One region of the Streptomyces sp. NPDC058240 genome, then DNA from elsewhere that is predicted to be linked to it. Evidence: riboswitches for the same ligand, from Rfam matches in the RefSeq annotation. Region 1 holds a riboswitch; each other region holds the start of a gene.
The links. A riboswitch is a leader RNA that binds a small molecule or an ion and turns the genes downstream of it on or off. The one in region 1 is predicted to bind thiamine pyrophosphate.
Positions count from the first base shown of each region.

Region 1 (7,157 bases):
TGTCCACGTCAATGGGGTAGGACCAGGTGTGCCGCTGCGCGTCCGTGCGCCCGTGGGTCCGGGTCGTCACCGTGGTGGAACCGTGGTCACGCTGATGCATCACCTGGTGACTGCCCGTGCGGGAGACGTTGTCCGTGTTGGTGTACGCGAACTTCTGCTCGACGGTGGTGGTGACCCGGCCCTTCGAGGTCTCGACATAGCCCGAGATCTTCCAGGAGCGGCCGGTCGACACGGAGACGTCCGTGGAGCCGTTCTCGCCCGAGGTCTGGACGGTCTTCACGACCGGGGTGTGGCCGAGCGTGTTGGTGGTCACCTTGCCGCTCGTGCGGGACGCGTGCGCGTCCGTGTCGAGGAAGAGCGAGCCGTCGACGTTCCAGCCGTCGGCCGCGCCGTACGGGGTGATGCTGATGGCGTGCGGCTTGCCGTCGGCCAGCAGACCCGCGAAGGGGGTGAGGTCGATGTCGTACGCCTCGGTCCTGAACTGGTCGATGGCCGGGATCGGGCGCCACAGGGTCGGCACGATGCCGCCGGAGTACACCACGGGGTACGGCTGGGCGAGGCCGGCGGGCTGTCCGTCCACCGCGACCTGCACCTCACGGTAGGGGCCGCCGCCGCAGAGGTAGTCGGGAGCGGTTTCCGCCAGGTCGCTGGGGACCGCGTCGAACCACTGCTCGTCGCAGCCGCCACCGCGTGCGTAGACCTCCAGGCGCGCCTTGGTCAGGTTGCGCGGGAAGGTGACCTCGGTGCGGGTGGAGCCGCCCTTGCCGACGTTCATCCAGGGGGCGTTGTCGGAGCCGGTGTCACCGAGCGGGACGATGCGGTCGGCCGTGGTGGCGGCCGGGTGACGCTTGTCGGCCTGGTAGTACGTGATCTTCAGCTTGATCCTGTACACACCGGTGTACGTCTCGTTGACGACATTGCCAAGTTCGACCTGCAGCTTCTGCGGGTCCTTGAGGAGCGGCGCGAAGTCGGTGATGTCCTTGGCGACGTGCCAGCTGATGCCGTCCTCGTCGGGCTCGGCGGTGCTGGTGCGGAAGACCTCCGCGCCACCGATGAAGACTGCGGCGAGACGGTCGTACTGACGCCCCTTCACGCTGCCCGACCAGTCGAGGACGACCTTGTTCCACGGACCCTTGCACTGCTTGGGCGGGGTCAGCGTGGTGGTGTACGGCGGTCCGCCGAGGGTGTAGCCGAAGTCGTGGTCGACGGCCGTCACCGAGCAGCTCTTGGTGTCCGGACGGGAGACCGGCGGCAGTGCGTCGATCGGGTCCTGGTAGTCGACAGCCGGGTTGGAACCGGGCTTGGGGGTGGCGCCCGCGTACGCCGGGGCGGCGAGTGCGCCTCCGACGAGGGCGATCGACGCCGAGGCCATGGAGATTCCGCGCAGCGCGCGGGCCCATCTGTGCCGGAACATGCGCATCCTTCGAAGAGTGTGAAATGAGCAATCCAAAAGATGCACAGTGCACTAATTTCCGCCCCCGTCCAAGGGGGAGCCCACATAGCGGACGCCAACGTCCGCTTTCCGTACGCCTACTGACGGATCGCCGACTTCAGCGGTACAGAGGGGTCGGCGGCCCGCGCCGGATCGAGCCGCGCCCCCGCCTCGATGAGCTTGCGCCCCTGCGCCAGATCGCGCGGCCGGCCGACGGCGAGAACCGCGACCAGCACGCCCTCGCGCAGCCAGCACACCGACCAGGCGGCTTCGGCCGGATCGCCGCGCCACAGCAGGGTGTCGGCGCTCCCGTGGTGGCCCGCGTACTGCACGAACCGGTCGAACTGCTCGGACCAGAAGTACGGCACGGGGTCGTAGGTCATCGGTGCCGGGCCGTCGGCGGCGGCTGCCCCGATGATGTTGGCGGCGGCGGTGCGCGGGCCCTGGAGCGCGTTGTCCCAGTGGTGGACGAGCAGGCGTTCGCCGTACCGGGCGGAGGGGAACGAGGCACAGTCGCCGACCGCGTACACATCGGGCAGCGAGGTGCGCAGCGCCCCGTCGGCGGTCACCGATCCGTCGGGGCCGAGCGCGATGCCGGAGCCGGCCAGCCAGCCGGTGGCGGGCCGGGCGCCGATTCCGACGACGACCGCTCCGGCCGGGACCGTACGGCCGTCCGCGAGGACCACCCGGCCCGGCTCGATGCGGGCGACCCGGGCTCCGGTGAGGAGTTCGGCGCCGCTCTCCGCGTACCAGGCGGCCATCGGGGCGGCGACCTCCGCGGGCATCGCGCCCGCGAGGGGCCGGTCGGCGGCCTCGACGACGGTGACCGCGCAGCCCGCGGCGCGGGCCGCGGTGGCGAACTCGGCGCCGATCCAGCCCGCGCCGACGACCACGACGCCGTGCTGCTCGTCGAGGACCGGCCGCAGTCGTGCCGCGTCGTCGAGGGTGCGCAGCAGATGGACGCCGGGAACGCCCTCGGACCCGGGCAGGACGACCGGTTCGGCACCGGTCGCGATCACCAGGACGTCGTAGGGAACGGGTCCCGACGGGGTGTCCAGCTCATGCGCCGCGGGCCGCACACCGGTGACGTCGCGACCCAGTCGCAGATCGATCTCCAGCGCCTCGAAGTCGATGTCGAAGGCGGAGTCCTCGGCCTTGCCGAGGAGCACCGCCTTGGACAGCGGAGGCCGGTCGTAGGGCTGATGCGGTTCGGCGCCGATCAGGGTGACGGGGCCGCTGAAGCCCTGCTCCCGCAGGGCCACCGCGGTCTGCACCCCGGCCATGCCCGCACCGACGATGACGACGCGGCGTCCCGCCCGCCGTTCCGGCTGCTCCGACTGCTGCTGCTCGCTCACCCGTACACCTTAAGCACCTGATAGATCGTCAGGAAAGGGGTGCGTTCTTCGACCGCGCTCGTCCCGCCGCCCTCCTGCGACTCCCACGGGGAGGAGGTCGAGGGTGTCGCCGGTCCGGGGGCCGACCTGGCCGGGCGCCTGGTCGGCCGCCGGTGACAGGACGAGTCCGTCGAGCGAACGGGCCACGGCGGCTGCTCCCTTACCGGGCCGGGGGGACGGGGTTTAGGGTGGCCAACGTAAAACACTCGCGGGAGCCCGGACGCACCGGGCTGAGAGGGAGGCTGGGCGGCCTCCGACCGTACGAACCTGATCCGGGTCATGCCGGCGAAGGGAGGGGCTGGAAGCCCATGCGTTCTTCTCGGAACGGAAACGGATCCGATGTCCTGGTCATAGGGGGCGGGATCATCGGCCTGGTGACCGCCTGGCGGGCCGCGCAACGCGGACTGCGCACCGCGGTCGCCGACCCCGAACCGGGTGGCGGGGCCGCCCGGGTGGCGGCCGGCATGCTGGCCGCCGTCACCGAACTCCACTACGGCGAACAGCTCCTGCTGGGCCTCAACGTCGCCTCCGCCGCCCGCTATCCGGCCTTCGCGGCCGAGCTGGAGGCGGCGAGCGGGCAGGAGACCGGCTTCCGCGCCTGCGGCACCCTGGCCGTAGCACTGGACTCCGACGACCGCGCCCATCTGCGGGACCTGCACGCCCTGCAGCGGCGTTCGGGCCTGGAGTCGGAGTGGCTCACCGGCCGTGAGTGCCGCCGGCTGGAGCCGATGCTCGCGCCGGGCGTCCGCGGCGGTCTGCGGGTCGACGGCGACCACCAGATCGATCCCCGCCGGCTGGCCGCCGCCCTGCTGACCGCCTGCGAGCGGGCCGGGGTGGTCTTCCACCGCGGCTGGGTGGAGCGCCTGAGCGTGGTGGGCGACCGGGCCACCGGAGCGGTGCTCGCCGGGGGCACGGAGCTCGCGGCCGACCAGGTCGTGCTCGCCGCGGGCAGCCTCAGCGGCCGCCTGGCGGGGCTGCCGGACGAGGTCGTGCCGCCGGTCCGGCCGGTGAAGGGCCAGGTGCTGCGGCTGACCGTGCCGGCCCCGTACGCACCGTTCCTGAGCCGGACGGTACGGGCCGTGGTCCGGGGCAGCCATGTCTATCTGGTGCCGCGCGAGAACGGCGAACTGGTCGTCGGCGCCACCAGCGAGGAGCTGGGCTGGGACACCACCGTCACCGCGGGCGGCGTCTACGAGCTGCTGCGGGATGCCCACGAGCTGGTACCCGGCATCACCGAGCTGCCGCTCACCGAGACCCTGGCCGGCCTGCGCCCCGCCTCCCCCGACAACGCCCCGCTGCTCGGCCCCACCACCCTGCCCGGCCTCCATCTCGCCACCGGCCACCACCGCAACGGGGTGCTGCTCACCCCCATCACCGGTGACGTCATGGCGGAGCTCCTCACCGGCGGCGAGCCGCCCGAGCCGGCCCGCCCCTTCACCCCGCGCCGTTTCCCGTCCGCCGCCGCCCCCGTACGTCAGGAGCAGCCCGCATGACCGCCGAGCCCGTACCCCGCCACTCCGTGTCCGTGTCCGTGAACGGAGAGGTGCGGCTCCTCGCCGCGGGCACCACCCTGGACATCCTGGTCGCCACCCTGACCGCCGCGCGCTCCGGCGTCGCGGCCGCCGTCAACGAGACCGTCGTACCGCGCGGCCAGTGGTCCGCCGCCGCACTCCACGACGGGGACCGCGTCGAGGTCCTGACCGCGGTCCAGGGAGGCTGACCATGTCGGACGACCTCTTCACCCTCGGCGACACCACGTTCGGCTCCCGGCTGATCATGGGCACGGGCGGGGCGGCCGGCCTCGACGTGCTGGAGCGCTCCCTGACCGCGTCCGGCACCGAGCTGACCACCGTCGCGATGCGCCGCCTCGACCCGACCGTGCAGGGCTCGGTGCTCTCCGTCCTGCGGCGGCTCTCCATCCGCGTCCTGCCCAACACTGCGGGCTGCTTCACCGCGGGCGAGGCCGTGCTGACCGCCCGGCTGGCCCGCGAGGCGCTCGGCACCGACTGGATCAAGCTGGAGGTGGTGGCCGACGAGCGGACCCTGCTGCCCGACCCGATCGAGCTGCTGGACGCCGCGGAGATCCTGGTGGACGACGGCTTCACCGTGCTGCCGTACACCAATGACGACCCGGTGCTGGCCCGCAGGCTCCAGGACGTGGGGTGCGCGGCGGTCATGCCGCTCGGCTCCCCCATCGGCTCCGGGCTCGGCATCCGCAATCCGCACAACTTCCGGCTGATCGTCGAGCAGGCCCGGGTGCCGGTGATCCTCGACGCGGGCGCCGGAACGGCCTCCGACGCGGCGCTCGCGATGGAGCTGGGGTGCGCGGCGGTGATGCTGGCGTCCGCGGTGACCCGGGCCCAGGAGCCCGAGCTGATGGCCACGGCGATGCGGCACGCGGTGGCGGGCGGGCGGCTGGCGTACCGGGCCGGCCGGATTCCGCGCCGCCACTTCGCCGAGGCGTCGTCGCCGGTGGAGGGGCGCGCGGTGCTGGACCCGGAGCGCCCGGCCTTCTGAGCCGCCGGTACGGCGGACAGCGCATGTTCCTGTCACGGCTCGGCTGCAGTACGGCCCCGGGAGTGCCCCGGCCCGTGGGCCGTGTCCGTGGCGGCTCGTAGACTCGCCTGCGTGGATACGACCCTCCAGGACCCTCTTGTCGGGCAGCTGCTCGACGGCCGCTACCGCGTCGATGCCCGCATCGCCGTGGGCGGCATGGCCACGGTCTACCGGGCCGTGGACACCCGGCTCGACCGGGTGCTCGCCCTCAAGGTGATGCACCCGGCGCTGGCGACCGACGTCTCGTTCGTCGAGCGCTTCATCCGCGAGGCCAAGTCCGTGGCCCGGCTCGCGCACCCCAACGTGGTCGCGGTCTTCGACCAGGGCGCCCAGGGGCAGTACGTCTACCTGGCGATGGAGTACGTCGCGGGCTGCACCCTGCGCGACGTGCTGCGCGATCGCGGCGCGCTTCAGCCGAGGGCCGCACTGGACATCCTGGAGCCGGTCCTCGCCGCCCTCGGTGCGGCGCACCGGGCGGGCTTCGTGCACCGCGACATGAAGCCGGAGAACGTCCTGATAGGGGACGACGGCCGGGTCAAGGTCGCCGACTTCGGTCTCGTACGGGCGGTGGGCACCGTCACCAACACCACCGGGTCCGTCCTGGGCACGGTCTCCTATCTCGCCCCCGAGCAGATAGAGAACGGCACGGCGGACACCCGCACCGATGTGTACGCCTGCGGCGTCGTCCTGTACGAAATACTGACCGGGTCCAAGCCGCACGGCGGCGACACCCCCGCCCAGGTCATCTACCAGCACCTCAACGAGGCCGTCCCGCCGCCGTCGGCCACTGTCCCGGGGCTTCCGGCCGAGCTCGACGGCCTGGTGGCGAGCGCCACCGCCCGCGACCCCGAGGTCCGCCCGTTCGACGCGGTGGCGCTGCTCGCCGAGACCCGTGAGGCCCGCTCCGGCCTCACCGACGCCCAGCTGGACGCCGTACCGCCGCAGGCCACCGCCGAGGTGCACGACGCCGCCGAGGACCGCACCAGCGTGATCCCGCGGCTGCTCCCGGCCGACCAGGGCGTCTCGCACCACACCAGCCGGCTGGAAATGCCCCCGCCGGAGCCGCCGCGGACCGCGTCGCAGGACCGGCGCCGCGGACCACGGCGCTCCGTCATAGCCGCGGTCGTCGCCGTACTGCTGGCGCTGGGGATCGGTACCGGTGTCTGGTACATCAACTCCGGGCAGTTCACCCGGGTTCCCTCGCTGCTCGGCCAGACCGAGAAGAACGCCGAGCGGCGGCTCTCGGACGTCGGTCTGGACCTCAAGGGCGTCGAGCGGGCCTACAGCGACACGGTGGAGCGCGGCAAGGTCATCAGCAGCGACCCGGATTCCGGCGCCCGTGTCAGGGGCAATGACGCGGTGACGCTCGTCGTCTCGCGCGGTCCCGAGATCGTGAAGGTGCCCGACGTCCAGGACCTCTCGCTCGCCGACGCCAGGCGTGAGCTGAAGAAGGCCGGTCTGGTGCCCGGCATGGTCACCAAGGAATTCAGCGAGGAGACGGCACGGGGCGACGTGATCCGTACGGACCCCGTGGTGGGCACCGAGCGCCACCCGGACTCGGCGGTCGCCCTCTTCGTCAGCAAGGGCGCTCCGGTGGACGTCCCCGATGTCACCGGGCTGTCCGTCGAGGACGCCACCGCCGCGCTGGAGGAGGAGGGGCTGAAGGCAAAGGTGCTGCCCGACCGGGTCAATTCCGCCGAGGACGCGGGCGACATCGCCCGGCAGTCGCCGGGCGAGGGCACCGAGGCCGCCGAGGGCGACACCGTCGAGCTCAC
Region 1 is NZ_JBHVWT010000001.1:132,671-139,827, forward strand. Features, by position in the region: gene ACFVX4_RS00600 (peptide-N4-asparagine amidase) at 1-1,414, opposite strand, end outside; gene ACFVX4_RS00605 (NAD(P)/FAD-dependent oxidoreductase) at 1,531-2,787, opposite strand; TPP riboswitch at 3,025-3,137, shown strand; gene thiO (glycine oxidase ThiO) at 3,135-4,319, shown strand; gene thiS (sulfur carrier protein ThiS) at 4,316-4,546, shown strand; gene ACFVX4_RS00620 (thiazole synthase) at 4,549-5,343, shown strand; gene pknB (Stk1 family PASTA domain-containing Ser/Thr kinase) at 5,455-7,157, shown strand, end outside.

Region 2 (7,157 bases), on a different contig from region 1:
GAACTCATCGTGCGGACCTCCTCGCAACGCCGTCCACCCCGCACCACGGTCAGTGCGCCCCGCTCCCCGGCAGGGGATTGATCAGGCGATTTCGGACCAATCGGCCGGTGAACCCGACGTGCGTCCGGATTCACCACCCCTGGTGCGTCACAGAGCACGATCCGCATTCCTATGATGGGCGCACGACACCGCGGACCGCCCCGACCAGCAGGGCCCGTCAGGTGTACGGCGGCGCGACGGTGGTGGAGGGGTCGATGACACAGGGGGCCGGTCAGGAACCCGTGGTGCGGACTGCGACGTTGCGCGACTTCCGCGTACCGCCCTATGCCCAGAACCCGGTGCCGCCATCGGCACCGCACCCGGGCAATGCCGTCCCCGGCGGCGAGCCGCCGGAGGGGTACACCCCCACCGCGCGCGATCTTCCCGTGATCAACCGCGGTGACACCCTGCAGGTCGCGGCCGTCCCCGACCCCCGGCCCGTTCCGGACCAGGGCCTCGGGCCGCTGTACGTCGTCGGCGACGTCCACGGCTATCTGGACGAGCTCCACGCCGCCCTCGCCGAACAGGGCCTCATCGACGCCGACGGCAAATGGTCGGCGGGCAATGCCCGGCTCTGGTTCCTCGGCGACTTCACCGACCGGGGCCCCGACGGCATCGGGGTCATCGACCTCGTGATGCGCCTGTCCGCCGAGGCCGCCGCCGCCGGCGGCTACTGCAAGGCCCTGATGGGAAATCACGAACTGCTGCTCCTCGGCGCGAAGCGGTTCAGCGACACCCCGGTCAACTCCGGCGCGGGCACCGCCACTTTCCAGGCGGCCTGGCTGCTCAACGGCGGCCAGAAGAACGACATGGAGCGGCTCCAGGACGTCCACCTCCAGTGGATGTCCCGGCTCGACGCGATCGTCGAGGAGGACGGGCATCTGCTGATGCACTCCGACACGACGGCCTACCTCGAATACGGCACCACCATCGAGGACGTCAACGACACCGTGCACGCCATCCTCACGCGTAACGACGCCGATGAGTGCTGGGACCTCTTCCGGAAGCTCACCAAGCGGTTCGCCTTCCGTGACGAATCGGGTCCGCAGGCGGTCCGGGAGCTGATGTCGGCTTACGGCGGACAGCGCATCGTCCATGGTCACAGCCCCATTCCGTACCTCCTCGGAGAGGTCGGTTCGGAGGACGGCGAGGACGGCTCCGGCCCTGTGGTCGAAGGTCCGCACGTGTACGCGGACGGGCTCGCCATCGCCATGGACGGCGGAGTGACCATGGCCGGAAAGCTACTGGTCGTCCAACTGCCCCTGCATGACTGACGTTCTTCTGGGCAGACGCATCCACGAACCGACCACGCCGACCACTGGGCCTATTTCCGGAAACCCCCTGTCACCCCGTGCCGTGGGCGCTCTACCATCGGCGTATCAGTAGCAGGCTCTCCTCCGTTTCCGCCCAACTGCCCGTTCAGAGCGGGCATTCAGGCCCTACGGAGCATCGGGGGATGCACATGAACAGCGCTCCGCACCTGCTGGCCGAGGACCGCCCCGAGTACGAGCGGATCCTCGACGACGCACTGCGCCATGCCCATGAACGGCCGGATCTGGCCGCGGTCGGCGAGCGGCTCAACGCCGTGCAGCTGCGCACCATGGCGCTGGACGCCACGGAGCTGATCACCTCGACGGCCGCCACCGAGTACAAGCACTATGTGCAGGCCCGCGAGGAACTGCGCGGCCCCGCCGAAGAGGCGGACCAGGACACGGGCCCCGGGTCCGGCACCGCCCGTCCGCATCAGTCGGGCGTCGGCATAGGAGCAGTCGTCACGGTCCTGGCACCCGTGCTCGCCGGAACCGCCGCGTTCATATTCCTGCTGGCGGGCTACCTGCTGAGGCTGCTCGACCCGCCGCCGTCCTTCGCCTCCGCCATGGTCTCCGCGGGCTGGTTCTTCGCGGCGGTCACGGCCGCCGCCATCCTGGTCGCCGCCGCCGGGCTGCTCATCACCGCGCTGCGCAACGGATCGACGTCGCAGCCCGTCGAGGACCCCGAGGACGAATTGCCGGAGGACGTGGCACGGGCCAGAGAGGCGTGGCGCCACGCCCTGCTGGAGCGCGGCATACTGCCGTTCCTGCGGGACGCGCTCGCCGATCCCGAAGCCGCTCCCGCCTCCCGCAGACCGCTCCGTTCGGCGAACCGCATCCCGAAGATCGGCTACAGCAGGCCGGACTTCTCCAGCCCGGACGACGGCCCGGCGGGCCCCCGCCCGACGTTCACCTCACCGGACTTCACCAGCCCCGACTTCGGCGGCCCCGAGCACGAACTGGACTGACCGAGCCCGCATACCGGCCGGACGGCAGGAGCGGTCGCCCCGGAGACAGGAGTCTCCGGGGCGATACCTCGTCCCGGGTACGGTCAGTCCGCGATCGGCAGATAGACCCGGTTGCCGGCCGCCGCGAACTCCTTGGACTTCTCCGCCATGCCCGCCTCGATCTCCGTCTGCGAGCCGCCGTGCTCACGCCGGATGTCCTGGGAGATCTTCATCGAGCAGAACTTCGGACCGCACATCGAGCAGAAGTGCGCCGTCTTCGCCGGCTCGGCGGGCAGTGTCTCGTCGTGGAACTCCCGTGCGGTGTCCGGGTCGAGAGCCAGATTGAACTGGTCCTCCCAGCGGAACTCGAAACGGGCGTCGGAGAGCGCGTCGTCCCAGTCCTGCGCCCCCGGGTGCCCCTTGGCGAGGTCCGCCGCATGCGCCGCGATCTTGTAGGTGATGACGCCGGTCTTCACATCGTCCCGGTTGGGCAGGCCGAGGTGCTCCTTCGGCGTGACGTAGCAGAGCATCGCCGTCCCCCACCACGCGATCATCGCCGCGCCGATGCCCGAGGTGATGTGGTCGTACGCCGGAGCGACATCGGTGGTCAGCGGGCCGAGCGTGTAGAACGGCGCCTCCTCGCAGATCTCCTGCTGAAGGTCGATGTTCTCCTTGATCTTGTGCATCGGGACATGGCCCGGCCCCTCGATCATGGTCTGGACGCCGAACCGCTTGGCGACCGTGTTCAGCTCGCCGAGCGTGCGCAGTTCGGCGAACTGGGCCTCGTCATTGGCGTCGGCGATCGAGCCGGGACGCAGCCCGTCGCCCAGCGAGTACGTCACGTCGTAGGTCGCGAGGATCTCGCAGAGCTCCTCGAAGTGCTCGTACAGGAAGGACTCCTTGTGGTGCGCGAGGCACCACGCCGCCATGATCGAGCCGCCGCGGGAGACGATGCCGGTCTTGCGGCGGGCGGTCAGCGGTACGTACGGCAGGCGCACGCCGGCGTGGACCGTCATGTAGTCGACGCCCTGCTCGGCCTGTTCGATGACGGTGTCCTTGTAGATCTCCCACGTCAGTTCCTCCGCCCGGCCGTCGACCTTTTCGAGGGCCTGGTAGAGCGGAACCGTGCCGATCGGCACGGGGGAATTGCGCAGAACCCACTCACGGGTGGTGTGAATGTTGCGGCCGGTGGACAGATCCATGACGGTGTCGGCGCCCCAGCGCGTCGCCCACGTCATCTTCTCCACCTCCTCCTCGATGGAGGACGTCACCGCGGAGTTGCCGATGTTGGCATTGACCTTCACCAGGAACCGCTTGCCGATGATCATCGGCTCGATCTCGGGGTGGTTGACGTTGGACGGCAGCACGGCCCGGCCGGCCGCGATCTCCTCGCGCACCACCTCGGGCTCGACGCTCTCCCGGATGGCCACGTACTCCATCTCCGGGGTGATCTCGCCCCGGCGGGCGTACGCGAGCTGGGTCACCGGCTGCCTGTCCCGGCTGCGGCGCGGCAGGCGCGGGCGGCCGGGGAAGACCGCGTCGAGGTTGCGCAGTCCTTCCCCGGGCTCTCGGCTTCGCTCGAGCAGGGGAGACCCCATTCGCGGCGAGGTGTGCTTGAGCCCGTCGTCCTCGGGACGGGCGGGGCGGCCCGGATACTCCTCGGTGTCGCCGCGGGCGACGATCCAGCTCTCCCGCAGCGGTGCGAGCCCGCGGCGGACATCGGTCTCGACGGTGGGATCGGTGTACGGCCCCGACGTGTCGTACAGCGTCACGTCCTTGCCGTTGGTGAGGTGCACCTGACGGACCGGCACCCGGAGGTCCGGGCGCGAGCCCTGGACGTACCCCTTGTGCCAGCCGATGGACTTCCCGGCCTCGTCGCTCTGGTTCGAGGCAGGCGTGCGTGCGTCCGCTGTGGTCATGAGACCTACTCCCTACGCCGGCATTACCCGGTAACAGGTTCGGCGGTCGGCGCAGCCTGTCCCGTACGGACGTACGGATATCAGCGCCCTCTCAGCCCGGTGCTCCGAGCTCCCGCGTGTGCAAAGGTCCCTCCACGCTAGCGCCCCGTCCGGCGTAATGAACAGAGGGCCCGTCCCTTCTTGCGATGATCGGCTGGTGACGTCCCTCGATATCGACCACGAACCGCAGGGCCATCAGCACGGCCACTCGCACAGCCACGGCCCTGCCGCGCCCGTCTCCAAACATCTGCGCAAGGTCATCGCGGCCGTACTGATCCCGTTCGCCACCGCCGTCGTCGTCGGCCTGGTGGCGCTCTGGCCGGGTGGTGCGCCGCCGCACGAGCGGACCGGCGTCGGATTCGACCGGCAGACCCAGCAGGGAAAGGTGGTGAATGTCGACATGGTGGACTGCAAGGACGTGAACGTGGTCCAGACACCCGTCGGCGGGGATACCACACCGCCCTCGGGAAGCGGAAAGGGAGTGTGCAAGAAGTCCACGATCGAGGTGACGACCGGTCACGACAAGGGCCGGACCTTCACCGAGGTCGTCCCGCCCGACGCACCGCGTCAGTTGCGCGAGGGTCAGGGCGTGGTCGTGGCGTACGCCCCCGACGCGCCCCATGATCTGCAGTATTCGGTGACGGACGTGAACCGGAAGTTCCCGATGGCCCTGCTGGCCGGGATCTTCGCCCTGGTCGTGGTCGCGGTGGGCCGCATGCGCGGGGTGATGGCGCTGGTCGCGCTCGCCGTGTCCTTCGCCGTGCTGACCCTGTTCATCCTCCCGGCCATTCTCCAGGGCTCGAATCCGCTGCTCGTCGCGGTGGTCGGGGCCAGTGCGATCATGCTGATCGCGCTCTACATGTGTCACGGCCTGACCGCCCGCACCTCGGTCGCGGTGATCGGCACGCTGATCTCGCTGCTGCTGATCGGGCTGCTCGGATCGCTCTTCATCGGCTGGGCGAGCCTGACCGGCAACACCGACGACAACACCGGCCTCATCCACGGCCTGTACCCGCACATCGACATGAGCGGTCTGCTGCTGGCCGGTGTCATCATCGGTTCGCTCGGCGTCCTCGACGATGTGACCGTGACCCAGACATCGGCGGTCTGGGAACTGCACCAGGCGAACCCGACGTTGGGTGTGCGGGGCCTCTACCGGGCAGGCATCAGGATCGGACGCGACCACATCGCCTCGGTCGTCAATACGCTGGTGCTCGCCTACGCGGGCGCCGCACTGCCGTTGCTGCTGCTGTTCTCCATCGCGCAGAGCAGCGTGGGGACGCTGGCCAACAGCGAGCTGGTGGCGGAGGAGATCGTACGAACGCTGGTCGGCTCGATCGGACTGGTCGCCTCGGTGCCGGTGACGACGGTGCTCGCTGCGCTGGTCGTCTCCGCGGACCGCACAGGGCTCGGCGCGGAAGCCGGAGCTTCGGCACCCGTACGGGCCGGGAAAGGCCGTCGTCGTAGGACGAAGCCTTGAACGTCTCCGTCAGGTGAACAATTCACCCATTCGGCAGGTGCCGTGTTCGACCGGCGAACCGGTCGGCGGCGCCGTTCTTGTCAGCCGGCGTTCTGTTCCTCGGCAAGGATCCGGCCCAGGGCGTCCTCCAGGTTGCCCTCGAAGTCACCCAGCGTGCACTCCTGCCCGAGCGGCACAAGCTTGTCCGTCCGGTCGAGAAACGCCACAAGTGGTGCCGTACCGGCCCTGAAGAGGGCCCGGTCCTCGCCGACCTGGAGCCGGATATGTACGTCGGAAAGCCCCTCGGGCTCGGTGGGTCCGATGTGCACATCACCGTCACCACTGGGGCTGTTGAGGCCGTCGAGCAGCAGCTCACGGCCGAATGCCCAGGTGACGGGGGCGTCACCGGGCAGATGGAAGGTCATCCGGATCGCATACGGATCGCAGACCTCGTACCGGAGCTCCACCGGGATCCGGAAAGAGAGCTCCTCGGAAACGAGGAAGCTCATCATGACCTCAGCTTGAACCGACTCGCGCATCGTTCAACCCCGCAGTAGATGAATCTGGCCAGGAATGATCCCCCGTGGCCCTATTGACGCCATCGTGGTGCACGCGATAGCAGATCACAAGGAGTGATTTTTCAGATACTGATAGAGAACACGAACGAACGCAAGAGGTTGGCCACTTCGCCACGTAGTTGTTCGACTGCAGGGAGCAACCGACTTTCCTGCTCCAGGGGTACGGAAATCGCCATCGCGGCGGCGGTGAAACCGGCTGTGATCGGGATGGCCGCGCAGACCGTGCCCAGGGCGTACTCCTGCCGCTCGATGACAGGTTCCATCCGTTTCATCGAGCGCAGTCGTTCCAGGAGCGCCGCACGATCCTTCACCGAGTAACGGGTGAGCGGACGCACAGGGTGACGGTCCAGGTGGTCCTCGCGGGCCTTCTCGTCGAGTTGGCTCAGCAGACACTGGCCGATCGCGTGGGCATGCCCGGTCTCCCGGAAGGACGCCCACTCGTCGACGGCGGGGTTGGCGGGGGTGTCGGCGACCGCGATGAGTTCGATCTCGCCCTCGCGGTAGACGGCGCAGTACACCGGTGCGCCGATGATGTCGCGCCAGCGGCTCAGCGACTCGGCCATTCTGCCGCGGCGACTCTGCAGCGTCCCCTCGCCGACCAGGCGTTCAGCCGCGGTCCCGATGAGGAAAACGCCGTTCTCCCGACGCAGATAGCCCTCATGCGTCAGGGTGCGCAGCAGATGGTAGGCCGTGGGAAGGGGAAGGCCCGCTTCCCTGGCCAATTGCTTCGCGGGCGCCCCGTCACGATGGGCGACCACGGCTTCCAGCAGCCTCAGCGCTCGCTGCACCGAACCGATCAGCGTCGGGGCAGCAGTGCTCGATGCCGTGGTCAACAGTCACCCCCAGGCATGGTGACGGGTGGTCAT
Region 2 is NZ_JBHVWT010000002.1:284,716-291,872, reverse strand. Features, by position in the region: gene ACFVX4_RS06590 (LacI family DNA-binding transcriptional regulator) at 1-81, shown strand, start outside; gene ACFVX4_RS06585 (metallophosphoesterase) at 255-1,313, shown strand; gene ACFVX4_RS06580 (hypothetical protein) at 1,496-2,317, shown strand; gene thiC (phosphomethylpyrimidine synthase ThiC) at 2,401-4,215, opposite strand; TPP riboswitch at 4,208-4,341, opposite strand; gene ACFVX4_RS06570 (YibE/F family protein) at 4,412-5,734, shown strand; gene ACFVX4_RS06565 (SsgA family sporulation/cell division regulator) at 5,815-6,252, opposite strand; gene ACFVX4_RS06560 (IclR family transcriptional regulator) at 6,354-7,124, opposite strand.
Region 2: another riboswitch for thiamine pyrophosphate. It lies ahead of thiC (phosphomethylpyrimidine synthase ThiC); the one in region 1 lies ahead of thiO (glycine oxidase ThiO).

Region 3 (7,157 bases), on a different contig from region 1:
AGACTCGGCCCATGCCCATCGTGCCGGACGTTCCCGACGCAGGTAGAGACGCTGACGACCGTGATGACCGGGACCAGGGGGCCGGACGCCTGAGCGGCGGCCCCCTGTTCCGTGACGAGAAGCCGCAGGAGCCCATGTCCACCGCGCCGCCGCCCCCGCAGAAGAAACGTGCGGGCCGTGATCTGCGAGCCGCCATAGGGGTCGGTGTGGGGCTCGGCGCCGTCATCGTCGCCTCGCTGTTCATCGTGAAGGCCGTCTTCGTCGGTGTGGTCGCCGTCGCCGTCGTCGTGGGACTGTGGGAGCTGACCTCCCGGCTCCAGGAGCGCAAGGGCATCAAGGCACCCCTCATCCCGCTGGCGGTGGGTGGCGCGGCGATGGTGGTCGCCGGTTACGCGCAGGGCGCCGAAGGCGCCTGGGCGGCGATGGCGCTGACCGCGCTGGCGGTGCTCGTCTGGCGGATGACCGAGCCGCCCGAGGGCTACCTCAAGGACGTCACGGCCGGTGTGTTCGCGGCGTTCTACGTACCGTTCCTCGCCACGTTCGTCGCCATGCTCCTGACCGCCGACGACGGGCCGCAGCGGGTGCTCACCTTCCTGCTGCTGACCGTGGTCAGTGACACGGGCGCGTACGCCGTCGGCTGGCGCTTCGGGAAGCACAAGCTCGCGCCGCGCATCAGCCCCGGAAAGACCCGGGAGGGCCTGTTCGGGGCCGTCGCCTTCGCGATGGTCGCCGGTGCGCTGTGCATGCAGTTCCTGATCGATGGCGGTTCCTGGTGGCAGGGGCTGCTGCTCGGGTTCGCGGTCGCGGCCACCGCCACCCTCGGCGACCTGGGCGAGTCGATGATCAAGCGGGACCTCGGGATCAAGGACATGGGCACGCTGCTGCCGGGGCACGGCGGCATCATGGACCGGCTGGACTCGCTGCTGCCGACCGCCCCGGTGGTTTGGCTGCTGCTGGTGCTGTTCGTCGGTTCCGGCTGAGGTCAGGCCCCTGACCTGGGATTTTACGAGTGAGGGCCCGCTGTCCACAGGACGGCGGGCCCTCACTGTTCTGTCTGCGACACTGGATGAACCATGCCTAAGCCAGGAGAACTCACTTTCGTCGCGCCCCGCGGAGCCAAGAAGCCGCCGCGGCACCTCGCCGACCTCACGCCCGCCGAGCGCAAGGAAGCCGTCGCCGCGATCGGCGAGAAGCCGTTCCGCGCCCAGCAGCTCTCGCAGCACTACTTCGCGCGGTACGCGCACGACCCGGCCGAGTGGACCAACATCCCGGCCGGATCGCGGGACAAGCTCGCCGAGGCGATGTTCCCCGACCTGATGTCGGTGGTCCGCCACATCAGCTGTGACGACGACACCACCCGCAAGACGCTCTGGAAGCTGCACGACGGGACGCTCGTCGAGTCCGTCCTGATGCGCTACCCGGAGCGGGTGACGATGTGCATCTCCTCGCAGGCGGGATGCGGGATGAACTGCCCGTTCTGCGCGACGGGGCAGGCCGGTCTCGACCGCAATCTGTCGACCGCCGAGATCGTCCACCAGATCGTCGACGGAATGCGGGCGCTGCGCGACGGGGAGGTCCCCGGAGGTCCGGCGCGGCTCTCCAACATCGTCTTCATGGGCATGGGCGAGCCGCTCGCCAACTACAACCGGGTGGTCGGCGCGATCCGCCGGCTGACCGACCCCGAGCCGGACGGGCTGGGGCTCTCGCAACGCGGGATCACCGTCTCCACCGTGGGCCTGGTGCCCGCAATGCTCCGCTTCGCGGACGAGGGCTTCAAGTGCCGTCTCGCCGTCTCGCTGCACGCGCCGGACGACGAGCTGCGCGACACCCTCGTTCCCGTGAACACGCGGTGGAAGGTGGGCGAGGTGCTGGACGCCGCATGGGAGTACGCGGAGAAGTCCGGTCGCCGCATCTCCATCGAGTACGCGCTGATCCGTGACATCAACGACCAGGCGTGGCGCGGTGACCGGCTCGGCCGGCTCCTCAAGGGCAAGCGGGTGCACGTCAACCTGATCCCGCTGAACCCCACGCCCGGTTCCAAGTGGACCGCCTCGCGCCCCGAGGACGAGAAGGCGTTCGTCGAGGCGATCGCGGCCCACGGGGTGCCGGTGACCGTGCGGGACACCCGGGGCCAGGAGATCGACGGGGCCTGCGGGCAGCTGGCGGCGGCCGAGCGCTGAGGCCACTCCCGGACAGGCGCCGAGGCCCGTGTAGCCTGGGCCTGAAATCAACTTCATATTCCGACAGGGGAGCGCCACAGCGCTGAGAGTGCGGCACCGAGGACAGGTCGGCCGCAGACCCTCTGAACCTCGCCCGGGTCATTCCGGGTAGGAAGTTCGGTCATCAACTCATGCTGTTGCGCCCTGCCCGCTTTTCGCGGGCGGGGCCGCGTCTCTTCCTGGCCAAAACCCAGGAGGAATCCACAATGAGCACCACGCGCAGGACCAGGCAGCTCGCGGCATCGGCCGTCGCCGCCGCACTCGGCGTCACCGCACTCGCCGGGTGCGGGAGTTCCGACGACTCGGCCTCCGGTTCCGGCGGCACGAAGGGCTCGGGCTCCAAGACCGTGACCCTCGTCAGCCATGACTCCTTCAACGCCTCCAAGGACGTACTGAAGGAGTTCACCAAGGAGACCGGCTACACCGTCAAGGTGCTGAAGAGCGGCGACGCGGGTGTCGCGCTCAACCAGGAGATCCTGACCAAGGGTTCCCCGCGCGGTGACGTGTTCTTCGGCGTCGACAACACGCTGCTCTCCCGCGCCCTCGACAGCGGGCTCTTCACGCCGTACGAGGCGAAGGGCATCGACCGGGTCGCGGCAGACACCCGGCTCGACGCGGACGGGCACCGGGTCACCCCGATCGACACCGGCGACATCTGCGTCAACTACGACAAGAAGTACTTCGCCGACAAGAAGCTCGCGCCGCCGCAGTCCTTCGACGACCTGGCGAAGCCCGCGTACAAGGACCTTCTCGTCACCGAGAACGCCGGGACCTCGTCGCCCGGCCTCGGCTTCCTCCTCGGCACCATCGCCACGTACGGAGAGAAGGGCTACCAGGACTACTGGAAGAAGCTGGAGAGCAACGGCGTCAAGGTCGTCGACGGCTGGGAGCAGGCGTACAACGAGGAGTTCTCCGGCTCCGCGGGCGGCAAGAAGGCCAAGGCCGACCGGCCGCTCGTCGTCTCGTACGCCTCCAGCCCGCCCGTCGAGGTGCTGTACGCGAAGCCGCAGCCGGCGAAGGCGCCGACCGGCGTCGCCACCGGGACCTGCTTCCGCCAGATCGAGTTCGCGGGCCTGCTGAAGGGCGCGAAGAACGAGGCGGGCGGCAAGGCCCTGCTGGACTTCCTGATCAGCAAGAGGTTCCAGGAGGACATGCCGCTCAACATGTTCGTGAACCCGGTCGCCAAGGACGCGAAGCTGCCGGAGCTCTTCACGAAGTTCGGCGCGACGGTGGACCGGCCGACGACCGTCGCCCCGGACCTGATCGCCAAGAACCGTGAGCAGTGGGTCCAGTCGTGGTCCTCGCTCGTAGTGAAGTAACGAAGAGTCCCGTACGCGGACCGGACGCGAGCGGGAACGACGAGGGCGGGAAGGCTCCTCGGGACCGGTCGGCGCACGCGCAGTCGGCCCGTGCGAAGGCCCGGCGCGGGAACGCGGTGCGGCTCGGCCTGATGGCCGTGCCCGTCGCGTTCTTCGCGCTGTTCTTCGCCTACCCGGTCGCCGCGATCGTCGGCCGCGGCCTGAAAGCCGACGGCGTCTGGCAGTTCGGCCGGATCGGCGAGGTGCTGACCCGGCCGGACATCCGCGACGTCCTCTGGTTCACCAGCTGGCAGGCGCTCGCCTCGACCGCGCTGACCCTGCTGATCGCGCTGCCCGGCGCCTATGTCTTCGCCCGCTTCGACTTCCCCGGCAAACAACTGCTGCGGGCGGTCGTCACGGTGCCGTTCGTCCTGCCGACCGTGGTCGTGGGGACGGCCTTCCTGGCGCTGCTGGGACGCGGTGGATTCCTCGACGAACTCTGGGGCGTACGGCTCGACACCACCGTCTGGGCGATTCTGCTCGCCCATGTCTTCTTCAACTACGCGGTGGTCGTACGGACGGTCGGCGGGCTGTGGGCCCAGCTCGACCCCCGGCAGGAGGAGGCCGCCAGGGTGCTGGGCGCGGGGCGATTCGCCGCCTGGCGGCGGGTCACCCTGCCGGCCCTCGCACCCGCGGTGGCCGCGGCCGCGCTGATGGTCTTCCTCTTCACCTTCACCTCCTTCGGAGTCGTGCAGATCCTCGGCGGTCCCGGGTACTCCACGCTGGAGGTGGAGATCTACCGGCAGACCGCGCAGCTGCTCGCCCTGCCGACGGCCGCCGTGCTGACGCTGGTGCAGTTCGCCGCGGTCGGCGCGATCCTCGCCGTGCACGCGTGGACCGTACGGCGCCGGGAGACCGCGCTGAAACTGGTCGACCCGGCTCGGACCGCCCGCAGGCCGCGCGGTGCCGGGCAGTGGGCGCTGCTCTGCGGGGTGCTGCTGACCGTACTGCTGCTGATCCTGCTGCCGCTCGGGGTACTGGTCGAGCGCTCGGTGGACACCGCCGGCGGTCATGGTTTCGACTTCTACCGTGCGCTGGGGTCCGTGGACGCCGGTGGTGGTACGTTCCTGGTCGCGCCGCTCGAAGCGATCTGGAACTCCCTCCAGTACGCGCTGGTCGCGACGGTCATCGCCCTGGTCATCGGCGGGCTCGCCGCCGCGGCGCTGACCCGGCGCGCCGGCCGGCTCGTGCGCGGCTTCGACGCGCTGCTGATGCTGCCGCTCGGGGTGTCCGCGGTCACCGTCGGCTTCGGCTTCCTGATCACCCTGGACAAGCCGCCGCTGGATCTGCGGACTTCCTGGATCCTGGTGCCGCTCGCCCAGGCACTGGTCGGTGTGCCCTTTGTCGTACGGACCATGCTGCCCGTCCTGCGCGCGGTGGACGGGCGGCTCAGGGAGGCGGCCGCGGTGCTCGGGGCGTCACCGCTGCGGGCCTGGCGGGAGGTCGATCTGCCGCTGGTGCGACGGGCGTTGCTGGTCGCGGCCGGTTTCGCGTTCGCCGTCTCGCTCGGTGAGTTCGGCGCGACGGTCTTCATCGCGCGGCCCGACCGCCCGACGCTGCCGGTCGCCGTGGCCCGGCTGCTGGGGCGGGCCGGGGAGCTCAACTACGGCCAGGCGATGGCCCTCAGCACCATCCTGATGGTGGTCTGCGCCGTCTCGCTGCTGCTGCTCGAACGTATCCGCACGGACCGGTCCGGGGAGTTCTAGAGATGCTGACACTGGAATCGGCCACGGTTCGCTTCGGCGAGCGGGCGGCGCTCGACGCGGTGGACCTGGAGGTCGCCGAGCACGAGATCGTATGTGTGCTCGGGCCGAGCGGAAGCGGCAAGTCCACCCTGCTGCGGGTGGTCGCCGGGCTGCATCCGCCGGACGGCGGCCGGGTGCTGCTGGACGGCGCGGACCAGGCCGGGGTGCCGGTGCACCGGCGCGGTCTCGGCCTGATGTTCCAGGACCACCAGCTCTTCCCGCACCGGGACGTCGGCGCCAATGTCACGTTCGGGCTGCGGATGCACGGGGTGTCGCGCCGCGATCAGGAGCGCAGGGTCGGTGAACTCCTCGACCTGGTGGGCCTGCCCGGCGCCGAACGGCGCGCCGTCGCCGCGCTGTCCGGCGGTGAGCAGCAGCGCGTCGCCCTCGCGCGGGCCCTCGCCCCCCGGCCCAAGCTGCTGATGCTGGACGAGCCGCTCGGCCAGCTCGACCGCGGTCTGCGTGAGCGGCTCGTCGTCGAACTGCGCACGCTCTTCGGGCAGTTGGGTACGACGGTGCTCGCGGTCACGCACGACCAGGGCGAGGCGTTCGCCCTGGCCGACCGGGTGGTGGTGATGCGCGACGGGCGGATCGCCCAGGCGGGCACCCCGCTGGAGGTCTGGCAGCGGCCCGCCTCCGCCTTCGTCGCACGGTTCCTGGGCTTCGACAACGTGGTCCAGGCGACGGTGACCGGCACCGTCGCCGACACGGTGTGGGGCAGGGTGCCGGTGCCCGAGGGCACGCCGCAGGGAGCCTGCGATCTGCTGGTGCGTCCGGCCGGGGTCCGGATCGGCGGCCCGGACGGGGGGCTGCGCTGCGTGGTCGGGACGCGTACGTTCCGGGGCAACCACGTCGCGGTACGGCTGACGCCGCGGAGCGGTCCGGTCCTGGAGGCGGAGTGCGCGCTGCGGGACGCCCCCGAGGAAGGCGCGGTGGTCGGGGTCGCCTTCGAGGCGGCGGAGACCGTCGTCCTGTCCGCCCGCTCCTGACCGGGCGCGTCCCGCGGCGTTCACCGGACCGGGCGCGCCGGAGGCGGCACCGGTCGCGGGAGTCGGCCATCGGCCGGACGATTGCCTGATGCCCCGGAGCGCGGCTCCGGCCGCCCCGGGGACCTCCGGCACGTCTTCGCGGACAGCCCCGGGGCCGTGCAGCAGAACCGGAACGACTCCGGGAAGGACAGGGACATGACCGAGTCAGCACGCGAGGGCATCGACATCACCCGCATCCTCCAGGCCCCGCGGGAACGGGTCTTCGAGGCCTGGACGACGCCCGAGCACTTCGCGGCCTGGTACGGCGGTGACGCCGAGGTGCCGCTCGACCGGGTGTCGATGGATGTCAGGCCGGGTGGTGCCTGGAGCCTGGTCATGGTGGTGCCGGGCATCGAGATGCCGTTCCACGGGGTCTACCGGGAGGTGGTGGCCCCGGAGCGGCTGGTGTTCACGATGAAGGACGCCTCCGCGCCCGCCGGCATCGAGGGCGAGACCGTCACCGCCACCTTCACCGACCGCGGCGACAAGACCACCGAGATGGTCTTCCAGCAGCGCGGCGGCAACCTCACGGCCGAGCAGTACGCGGCGGCCGAGGACGGCTGGGAGGCGTTCTTCGACGCGCTCGTGGCCCGGCTCGCGTCCTTCTGAACCGGCCCCGGCCTACGGTTTCGCCGACAGCCGGGCGAGCGCCTCGGGGGTCTCGTCCACCGTGTCCACGAGCGCGATCCGGGGCTCCATCGCCCGGCCGGCGGCCAGCGCGCGCAGCAGCGGCCACGCGGGCAGCGTGCGCGTCCAGTGGGCGCGGCCGACCAGCACCATCGGGGTCGGCCCGCCGAGGGAGCCGTA
Region 3 is NZ_JBHVWT010000028.1:53,013-60,169, forward strand. Features, by position in the region: gene ACFVX4_RS30325 (phosphatidate cytidylyltransferase) at 1-980, shown strand, start outside; gene rlmN (23S rRNA (adenine(2503)-C(2))-methyltransferase RlmN) at 1,074-2,180, shown strand; TPP riboswitch at 2,236-2,352, shown strand; gene ACFVX4_RS30335 (thiamine ABC transporter substrate binding subunit) at 2,426-3,538, shown strand; gene ACFVX4_RS30340 (ABC transporter permease) at 3,670-5,283, shown strand; gene ACFVX4_RS30345 (ABC transporter ATP-binding protein) at 5,286-6,311, shown strand; gene ACFVX4_RS30350 (SRPBCC domain-containing protein) at 6,507-6,959, shown strand; gene ACFVX4_RS30355 (LOG family protein) at 6,972-7,157, opposite strand, start outside.
Region 3: another riboswitch for thiamine pyrophosphate. It lies ahead of ACFVX4_RS30335 (thiamine ABC transporter substrate binding subunit); the one in region 1 lies ahead of thiO (glycine oxidase ThiO).